3 regions of the Serratia sp. GW822-FHT06E05 genome follow, and region 1 is predicted to be linked to each of the others. Evidence: riboswitches for the same ligand, from Rfam matches in the RefSeq annotation. Region 1 holds a riboswitch; each other region holds the start of a gene.

Region 1 (3,272 bases):
AATCGTTATTGACCCGGCGTAGCCCATCGAAGAAGGCGGAAGTGACCGGGAAGAAAATCACCAGCACCGCCATTACCACTTTGGCGCTCATGCCAAAGCCGAACCACAGCACCAACAGCGGCGCCAGCGCAAACACCGGGATCGCCTGGCTGGTCAGCACCAACGGCATCAACCAGCGCTGCAGGCGCGGCGAAAAGATCATGCACAGCGCCAGCGTGGCACCGAGCAAAACCCCGGCCAGCAAACCGCAGGCGATCTCCGAGGCGGTGATCAGCGTGTGATAAGCGAGGTACGCCCGGTTGTCCCACAGCGCCTGTGCCACCGCCGAGGGGGAGGGCAACAGGAAGGCGGGGATATCGCCCAGCGTGGCCAGTGCCCACAGCAGCAACAGGCCGGCGAACACCGTCAGGCTGCGACGCATCCGCGACAGACGGCTTTCAGGGAGGTTTTTCATCCGGCGGCCCTCACCAGTTGCAGCAGCAACTCGCTCTGGCTTTTCAGCAGCTGAGGATTGTCCGGCGCTCGCGGCGGTAAGTCCTCGATAACATGACTGTCGTCCAGCCCCGCCGGATAACGGGACAGCACCAGCAGGCGGTGGCTTAGGCGGCAGGCCTCCATGGGGTCGTGGGTGATCAGCAGCACGGTATGCTGCGCCAGCAGTTCGGCGGCCAACTGCTGGATCATGGCGCGGGTGATGGTATCCAGCGCGGAGAAGGGTTCATCCATCAACACAATCGGCTGGCGCTCATACAGCGTGCGGGCAATAGCGGCACGTTGACGCATGCCACCGGACAGTGCGGCAGGCAAGCTGCGGCCATAGCCGGTCAAGCCCACGCGTTCCCGCAGATGTTCCGCCCAGGCGCGGTCGACCTTTTCGCCGCGCAGCCGCGCACCGAGGCTAATATTCTCGTCAATTGTCAGCCAGGGATAGAGCAGATCCTTTTGTCCCATATAGGCGATACGCCCGGTTATCGGCAGGCCATCGCTGCCGATAACCGTACCGGAAGTGGGTTTCGCCAGCCCGGCGATGATCTTCAGCAGGCTGGTCTTCCCCGCGCCGCTGGCGCCGAGTAGGGCAACGAAGCTGCCGCCGGCGATATCGAAATTCAGACCATCGAAAATCACCTGCTGACCAAAGCGCAGGGTCAGATCCCGTACCTGAATACCGGGCCGGGCATTGCCGTACTGCGTGTCGCCGAGGCTCATTGGGCATTCAACCCCATCTGCCAGAAGGCGGATTCCAGGCGGGTGGCGGTGGTGAAAATCGCCGACAGTTCGTTTAGACGGCTTGGGGCACCCCGCTGGAGGCCAACGTTTTCCAGCAGGTCGAGGGAGGCTTGTACGCCGCTCAGATACGTGGGATCACCATAGTTGCGGATCCACGAGGCATAGGGATTGCCTTCCATCACGGTGTTGGGATCGTTAAGCAGGCGCAGGCCGATTTCGGCATAGCCAGCGACGCAGGGCATTAACGCTGCCAGCAGATCCAGAGCATCTCCGGCGTGGCCGATATCGAGCACATAGCGGGTGTAATTGAGGGTTTCCGGCGCTTCGGGTTCGGCGGCTATCTGCGGTTCGCTCAATCCCCAGTCGGCACAATAGGCCAGGTGCAGGGGCAGTTCGGCGACAATGGCATTGAGCGAAGCGGTAGCGGCGCGCATTTCCGGCAGGGTGCGCAGTTTGCTGACCAGCAGGGCATAGGCGCGGGCAAAGTGGATCAGGAACAGATAATCCTGCGTCAGGTAGCGGCGAAAAGCGGGTTCCGGCAGCGTACCGGCGGCCAGTTGCTGAATAAAGGGGTGTGCGACATAGTCCTGCCAGTAACCGCCGGCCTGTTGGCGCAGCTTGCCGTAAAGACCGTTATCGAATAAGGGAGTAAACATGGGACCTCCAAAAGTGAGTGGAGATCCGGGCGCGCTGAGGTGAGGTATGAACAGGCAACCGCCGTGAGGGGATTGCCGACCGTCCCTTCGCTGGCATGACCCAGATCAGGTTCAAAGGGTTCGGCTTGCGCCATCTCAGCCCGTAACAGGACACCCCTCGGAGGAGCCTGTTATACGATATTTACTTTTTGATTACAATGCTCAGGCAGTGTGGCGTTGTGGCGTAAAAGGATCCGTTTAGTGCGATCGGCCACGATATTTCTGGCCGGAAGGGGGCGATTTTTGTCACTGTAATCCGGTCATTAATGAATCTAAGGATCACCCCATGAAGAAAATCGGCTTCCTTTCTTTCGGCCACTGGACGCCTTCGTCGCAGTCGGGCACCCGTTCGGCGGCAGATGCGCTGCTGCAATCCATTGATCTTGCCGTTGCGGCAGAAGAGCTGGGGGCGGATGGGGCTTATTTTCGCGTACACCACTTTGCCCGCCAGCTTGCCTCGCCATTCCCGCTGTTGGCGGCCATCGGCGCCAAAACCCAGCGTATTGAGATCGGCACCGGCGTGATCGACATGCGCTATGAAAATCCGCTTTATATGGTCGAAGATGCCTGCGCCGCCGACCTGATTTCCGGCGGGCGGCTGCAACTGGGCATCAGCCGCGGTTCTCCCGAACAGGTGATTGATGGCTGGCGTTATTTTGGTTACACGCCTGCCGAAGGCGAGACCGAAGCCGATATGGCGCGCCGCCATACCGACGTCCTGTTGGAGGCGCTGCGTGGCGAAGGCTTTGCTGAACCTAACCCGCAACCGATGTTCCCGAACCCGCCGGGCTTGCTGCGGGTAGAACCTTTCTCCGCCGGGCTGCGCGATCGCATCTGGTGGGGCGCCAGCTCAAACGCCACGGCGATCTGGGCGGCGAAGCTGGGCATGAATCTGCAAAGCTCGACGCTGAAAAACGACGAAACCGGCGAGCCCTTCCACGTGCAGCAGGCCAAGCAGATCCGCGCTTATCGCGATGCCTGGAAGGCCGCGGGTCATGCACGCCAGCCGCGGGTGTCGGTCAGCCGCAGCATCTTTGCGCTGATGAACCAGCAGGATCGCAGCTATTTCGGCAACAGCGGTCAGGACAGCGATCAGGTGGGGTATATCGATCAGCAGACTCGCGCGGTATTCGGCCGTAGCTATGCCGCCGAGCCGGAACTGCTGATCAAGCAGTTGGCGCAGGACGAAGCGATTGCCGAAGCCGATACCTTGCTGCTGACCGTGCCCAACCAGTTGGGCGTTGACTACAACGCCCACGTGATTGAGTCGATCCTGACCCATGTCGCCCCGGCGCTGGGCTGGCGCTGATGAGAGAAAACGCTTCTCAAACCGGGAAGCGTTATTGACTT
Region 2 (3,272 bases), on a different contig from region 1:
ATTCGGCCATCGCCATTTGCGTAGGGATTATTATTCTGTTGGTGATGAAAGAAAGCCCAGAGGAAAAGTTACCCGCTAAAGAACAAACCCCTGTCAATAAAAAGCCTGGAATGGGCAGCGTATTGAAAAACAAAACTGTATGGCTGATTGCCTTCAGCGTTTTCTGTGTTTACGCGGTGTATTGCGGATTGACGTTCTTTATTCCTTTCCTGAGTCATGTCTATGCGCTGCCGATTGCACTGGTGGGTGCTTACGGGATCATTAATCAATACTGCTTAAAAATGGTGGGTGGACCGATTGGTGGTCTCATTGCCGATAAAGTATTAAAGTCTCCCAGCAAGTATTTATTCTATACCTTTATTATCAGCGCCATTGCGCTGGCGCTATTGATCCTGTTACCGCATGAACAAATGCCGGTTTACTTGGGCATGGCCTGTACGCTGGGATTTGGTGCAGTGGTCTTTACCCAAAGAGCGGTGTTCTTTGCCCCCATCGGTGAGGCCGGCATTGACGAAGAACATACCGGTGCGGCTATGGCGCTGGGCAGCTTTATCGGTTATGCCCCGGCGATGTTCTGTTTTAGCCTGTACGGTCATATTCTCGATGCCTTCCCAGGACTGACCGGTTACAAGATTGTTTTCGGGCTGATGGGTATGTTTGCCTGTGCCGGGATCATAGTGTCGGGGCTGTTGGTCAGAAATATCCGCGCACGTGCAAAACTGACCCCGGCAGCTTCTGTCGCCTGAGCCGGGGGCTTTAATGAACGGGCACGGTTTGCGCTGTGCCCTTATTTTATTTTGCCGGGGAATGCAGCAGGTAATATTCTTCCCCGCCGTCATTGCCGGTAGTGATGATTCGCCAACCGTGCTTGTGGTAGAACGCCAGCGCCTTCTCATTCTTCACCAGGCATTTCAGCGAACCGGTGGCGGTAAAGGTCTGTTCTGCCGCTTGTAACAGAGCGCTGCCGACGCCGAGCGGCGGCAGATGCGGATCGACATACAGGTTGTGAATAAAGTTGTCCTGGCGATAAATCGACACAAATCCCAGCCGCTTCCCCTGATCTTCCGCCACCCAAATATCTTCGCCCAGCGTTGAGCGATCGAAATCCTCCAGCCGGTAATCTTCGGTATCGCGCCACGGAAACGCCGCTTTACGCGAAGCCAGATACAGGGTGCGCAGGAAGGGGCGATCGGCCTCTTGGTATTTTCTTATCTGCATGGCGCCTCCTTTTTATTTTTTGACACTATAGCGCGATTGACCTCACCGGCGGCAACCCCAATAATGGCCGTCTTGACTCGGGGTGCCCTGCGCGATGCGCAGTGGCTGAGATTTTACCCGTATTACCTGATCTGGATTATGCCAGCGTAGGGAAGTCTCGGTGCCTCAACCGGTACCCGCCTTCTTGAACGCCGGTTGGGAGGAATATGCTCGCTCGACCTGATGTTTTCCCCGGCGCCCGCGCCGCGGCCTGTTTGACTCAATTTAAACGCCAATCGCCCCTGATCCATTGCCTGACCAACGAAGTGGTGCAGGAACTGACGGCTAACGTCCTGTTGGCGCTCGGCGCTTCGCCGGCAATGGTGGTGGAACCGACCGAAGCGGCGCAGTTCAGCCGACTGGCGGATGCGGTGCTGATCAACGTTGGCACCCTCAATGCATCACGCGCTGAATCCATGCTGGCCGCGGTGGAAGCTGCCAACGTGGCACAAACCCCCTGGACGCTGGATCCGGTAGCGGTCGGCGGGTTGGTGTATCGCACCGCGTTTGCCCATCGTTTGTTGGGTGAGAAGCCGGCGGCGATCCGCGGCAACGCTTCTGAAATCATGGCGCTGAGGGGTCTGCAGGCTAACGGACGTGGCGTCGACAGTGCAGACGACTCGCTGGTGGCATTGCCGGCGGCGCGCGAATTGGCGCGCAGCAGCGGTGCGGTAGTGGCAGTAACCGGCGTTGTTGATTACATCACCGATGGCCAGCGTGACTGGGCGGTCACCGGCGGCGATGTGCTGATGACGCGGGTGGTCGGTACCGGTTGTGCACTTTCTGCAGTGGTGGCGGCATTTTGCAGTTTACCGGGCGATCGGCTCGATAACGTGGCGACCGCCTGCCGGGTGATGTCGCTTTGCGGTGAACGGGCCACGCGCCGTGCCGCCGGGCCGGGCAGTTTCACCCCGGCGTTCCTCGACGCACTGTATCAACTGCGCCCGGAGGAACTGCAATGAAACGCATTAACGCACTGACAATTGCCGGGACCGATCCGAGTGGCGGCGCCGGCATTCAGGCCGATCTAAAAGCTTTCTCTGCGTTGGGGGCCTATGGTGCCTCGGTGATTACCGCGCTGGTGGCGCAAAACACCCGTGGTGTGCAGTCGGTCTACAACATAGATCCGGCCTTTGTCGCCGCTCAGCTGGATTCCGTCTTCAGCGACCTGCGCATCGACAGCACCAAGATTGGCATGTTGGCCAACGCCGATATTGTGCAGGCGGTGGCGGAGCGTTTGCGCCATTATCAGCCGTCGTTTGTGGTACTGGATACCGTGATGCTGGCAAAAAGCGGCGATCCGCTGCTGGCGCCGGAAGCGGTGGATTCGATCCGTCGTGAACTGTTGCCGCTGGTGTCGATCATCACGCCGAACCTGCCGGAGGCGGCGGTGCTGCTGGCATGCGCCCCGGCGGAAAATGAGCGCCAGATGCGCGAGCAGGGCCGGGCGCTCCTGGCGATGGGGTGCCAGGCGGTGTTGATGAAAGGGGGTCACCTTAGCGAAAGCGAAAGTCCGGATTGGCTGTTTACGGCCGAGCAGGAGCTGCGGTTTACCGCGCCGCGCGTGGCGACCCGACATACTCACGGCACCGGCTGTACGCTGTCTGCCGCCCTGGCGGCGCTGCGACCGCGTCACGACGACTGGGCCGAAACGGTCGCTGCCGCCAAGGACTATTTGCAACAGGCCCTGCTGCAGGCGGATACCCTGGAAGTGGGGCACGGTATTGGGCCGGTACATCATTTTCATGCCTGGTGGTAAGTCAACTTTTTGCTACCCTTGTGGTCTGACTAGATCCAGACCCGGCTTGGGCCGGGTGCAACCGAATTTTTTCTAGGGAGAAGGCAATGACAGGACAAAACGCACTTCGCGGCGCCATCTTCGGCGCGTTACTCAGCTTCAGCGTGGGTGGTTTCGCTCAGCAGATCGTCACCACCTCGGACGTGATCCAACAGCCGGGTTACCAGACCAGTTGGCAAAATATGGTCAAAGGGCAGGCTCGCTTGCCGGGTTGGGC
Region 3 (3,272 bases), on a different contig from region 1:
CGTGGCCGCAGTAACCGCAGTAGCGATGGGAACGGTAGAAGTCGGCCAGTTGCACCCCGCGCCCAGCGAGCTGGAACAGTCCACGATCGAGCTCAAGCAGTTGGCGTACCGAGCCCATGTCCTGCGGCATCGCCTGACGCACCAGCCAGACCGGCAGCCCTTCCCATTCACCAATAGCCCTGGCCATCCGCCCCTGCAGGGAGAATGACGCCGCCAAACCACACGGCAATTCACCGTTTGGTAACCAAAGTTTGCTTTCATGGCTGACAATCCACCAGCCATTTTCATTACCCGTTAATGCAAGTTCCATATCGTTGTTGCACAACCTCAGCTTCACTGGCACTCTACAAATCGGCCTTGTAACATTTTAATAACTTACTGTTACGTTTTATTACTTACGGAGTCAAACATGCTCAACCGTTTGGAAAGCCTGACTCAGCGCGTTGGTGGTAGTAATGAATTAGTTGATCAATGGCTTCAGGCTCGCAAGCAATTGCTGGTCGCCTATTGCACCCTCGTGGGTATCAAACCGAATAAAGAAAAGCATACGCCGCTGAATGAAAAAGCGCTGGAGAACTTTTGCCATAATCTGGTGGATTACCTTTCCGCCGGTCATTTTCATATCTATGACAGAATTATCAAGCAAGTGGAAGGCGCATCCAGTCCGAAAATGACGCTGTCGGTAAACATCTACCCCAAACTGTGGGCAAATACCGAACAGATTATGGCATTTCACGATCGCTATACCGAAGTGGATATCGATCAGGATGTGTGCCTGGAACTCCATCAGGCATTGTCGGATATCGGTGAAACCCTGGCGGCACGTTTTACCCTGGAAGATAAGCTGATCCAACTGGCGACCGAAGCCTGGCAACAAACGATGCCGGATAAAGCGCTGGACCAGGCACGTTAGAATTTTGTAGTTTTTTTTATTCACCCTCCTATACTGGGGGCATCTTGTCGGAGTGCCTAGCGCCTGATTTGTTCATCAAATTGGCCAGGCTGAGACCGTTAATTCGGGATCCGCGGAACCTGATCGGGTTAATACCCGCGAAGGGAACAAGAGTAATCTATCGCCACAGGCAGGTGATCCCAACAGGGATAATCCCGCCCTGTCGGCCAGCATCATTACTCCCTCCGAGCTCCAGACAAGCAACATTCCCAACCCAACACACTGGTAGGAACTTGCTATGTCTAACGTTAAAAAACCCCGTGCCCGTAAAGAGCAACGCGAAGAAGCCCAGCAGTTTATCAATACCCTTCAGGGCGTGTCCTTTCCCAATTCACGCCGGATTTATCTGCAGGGCTCACGCAACGATCTGCAGGTGCCGATGCGTGAAATCCAGCTTAGCCCGACGCTGCTTGGCGGCGACAAAGACAACCCACAGTACCAGCCCAACGAAGCCATTCCGGTATACGACACTGCCGGTCCTTATGGCGATCCGCAATCTGAACTTAATGTGCATACCGGCCTGGTAAAACTGCGTGCAGGCTGGATAGCTGAACGCGGTGATACCGAACTGCTCAATGGCGTCAGTTCCGGTTTCACCCAGCAGCGCCTGGCGGATGAAGGTCTGGATCACCTGCGTTTTGAACATCTGCCGCGGCCGCGCAAGGCGCAACCCGGCAAATGCGTCACCCAGTTGTACTACGCCCGCGCTGGCGTAATCACTCCTGAGATGGAGTTTATCGCCATCCGCGAAAACATGGGCCGCGAGCGTATCCGTGGCGATGTCCTGCGTCAGCAGCATCCAGGGCAAAGTTGGGGCGCCAATCTACCGGAGAACATCACGCCGGAATTCGTTCGCCAGGAAGTGGCCGCTGGACGCGCCATCATCCCCGCTAATATCAACCATCCCGAATCCGAGCCGATGATCATCGGACGCAATTTTCTGGTGAAAGTTAACGCCAACATCGGCAACTCGGCGGTGACCTCATCCATCGAAGAGGAGGTCGAAAAACTGGTCTGGTCCACCCGCTGGGGCGCGGATACGGTGATGGACCTGTCCACCGGCCGTTATATCCACGAAACCCGCGAATGGATCCTGCGTAACAGCCCGGTACCGATCGGCACGGTGCCTATCTATCAGGCGCTGGAAAAAGTGAACGGCGTGGCGGAAAACCTGACCTGGGAAATGTTCCGCGATACGTTACTTGAGCAGGCAGAGCAAGGCGTTGACTACTTCACCATCCACGCCGGCGTACTGTTGCGCTATGTACCGATGACCGCCAAGCGCCTGACCGGCATCGTCTCGCGCGGCGGTTCGATCATGGCTAAATGGTGTCTGTCACACCATCAGGAAAACTTCCTGTACCAGCACTTCCGCGAAATCTGCGAAATTTGCGCCGCCTATGACGTCTCACTGTCCCTGGGCGATGGCCTGCGCCCCGGCTCAATTCAGGACGCCAATGACCAAGCGCAGTTCGCCGAACTGCACACGCTGGGCGAACTGACCAAAATTGCCTGGGAATATGACGTGCAGGTGATGATCGAAGGCCCGGGTCATGTACCGATGCAAATGATCCGTCGCAACATGACCGAAGAGTTGGAGCATTGCCACGAAGCGCCGTTCTACACCCTTGGCCCGCTAACCACCGATATCGCTCCGGGCTATGACCACTTCACCTCCGGCATCGGCGCCGCGATGATCGGTTGGTTCGGCTGCGCCATGCTGTGTTACGTCACGCCGAAGGAGCACCTCGGGCTGCCGAACAAAGAAGACGTCAAACAGGGGCTGATCACCTACAAAATTGCCGCCCACGCCGCCGATTTGGCCAAAGGCCACCCGGGTGCCCAGATCCGCGATAACGCCATGTCCAAGGCGCGTTTCGAATTCCGCTGGGAAGATCAGTTCAACCTGGCGCTCGACCCGGCTACCGCCCGCGCTTATCACGACGAAACCCTGCCGCAAGAGTCCGGCAAAATCGCCCACTTCTGTTCCATGTGCGGCCCCAAATTCTGCTCGATGAAAATTTCGCAGGAAGTACGCGACTATGCCGCCGCGCAGGAAGCCGCTAAACCGATAGAAGTACAACTTACCGGCATGGAAAAAATGTCGGCCGAGTTCCGTTCACGCGGCAGCGAGCTCTACCCAGCGCCGGCAACCTGCAAGAGGAACTGAGCAATGACTGATATCACCACGCCTTTCCCCGCCACCCCGCACAAGCTGGGGTTGTATCCGGTAGTCGACAGTGTCGAATGGATTGCTCGCCTGCTGGATGCGGGTGTTACCACGATCCAACTGCGCATCAAGGATTTGCCGGATGAGCAG

What was found. A riboswitch is a leader RNA that binds a small molecule or an ion and turns the genes downstream of it on or off. The one in region 1 is predicted to bind thiamine pyrophosphate.
Region 2: it holds a riboswitch for thiamine pyrophosphate, as region 1 does, so the genes downstream of both, thiM (hydroxyethylthiazole kinase) here and AC1RKC_RS09745 (TenA family protein) in region 1, are expected to answer to the same signal.
Region 3: it holds a riboswitch for thiamine pyrophosphate, as region 1 does, so the genes downstream of both, thiC (phosphomethylpyrimidine synthase ThiC) here and AC1RKC_RS09745 (TenA family protein) in region 1, are expected to answer to the same signal.

Annotation. Positions count from the first base shown of each region.
Region 1 is NZ_JBXALM010000002.1:449,935-453,206, reverse strand. Features, by position in the region: gene AC1RKC_RS09755 (ABC transporter permease) at 1-454, opposite strand, end outside; gene AC1RKC_RS09750 (ABC transporter ATP-binding protein) at 451-1,206, opposite strand; gene AC1RKC_RS09745 (TenA family protein) at 1,203-1,883, opposite strand; TPP riboswitch at 1,949-2,051, opposite strand; gene AC1RKC_RS09740 (LLM class flavin-dependent oxidoreductase) at 2,209-3,231, shown strand.
Region 2 is NZ_JBXALM010000005.1:194,678-197,949, forward strand. Features, by position in the region: gene AC1RKC_RS14420 (MFS transporter) at 1-746, shown strand, start outside; gene AC1RKC_RS14425 (GNAT family N-acetyltransferase) at 793-1,218, opposite strand; TPP riboswitch at 1,287-1,388, shown strand; gene thiM (hydroxyethylthiazole kinase) at 1,425-2,219, shown strand; gene thiD (bifunctional hydroxymethylpyrimidine kinase/phosphomethylpyrimidine kinase) at 2,216-3,016, shown strand; gene AC1RKC_RS14440 (inhibitor of vertebrate lysozyme family protein) at 3,103-3,272, shown strand, end outside.
Region 3 is NZ_JBXALM010000016.1:7,425-10,696, forward strand. Features, by position in the region: gene nudC (NAD(+) diphosphatase) at 1-310, opposite strand, end outside; gene AC1RKC_RS23715 (Rsd/AlgQ family anti-sigma factor) at 410-913, shown strand; TPP riboswitch at 952-1,076, shown strand; gene thiC (phosphomethylpyrimidine synthase ThiC) at 1,191-3,122, shown strand; gene thiE (thiamine phosphate synthase) at 3,126-3,272, shown strand, end outside.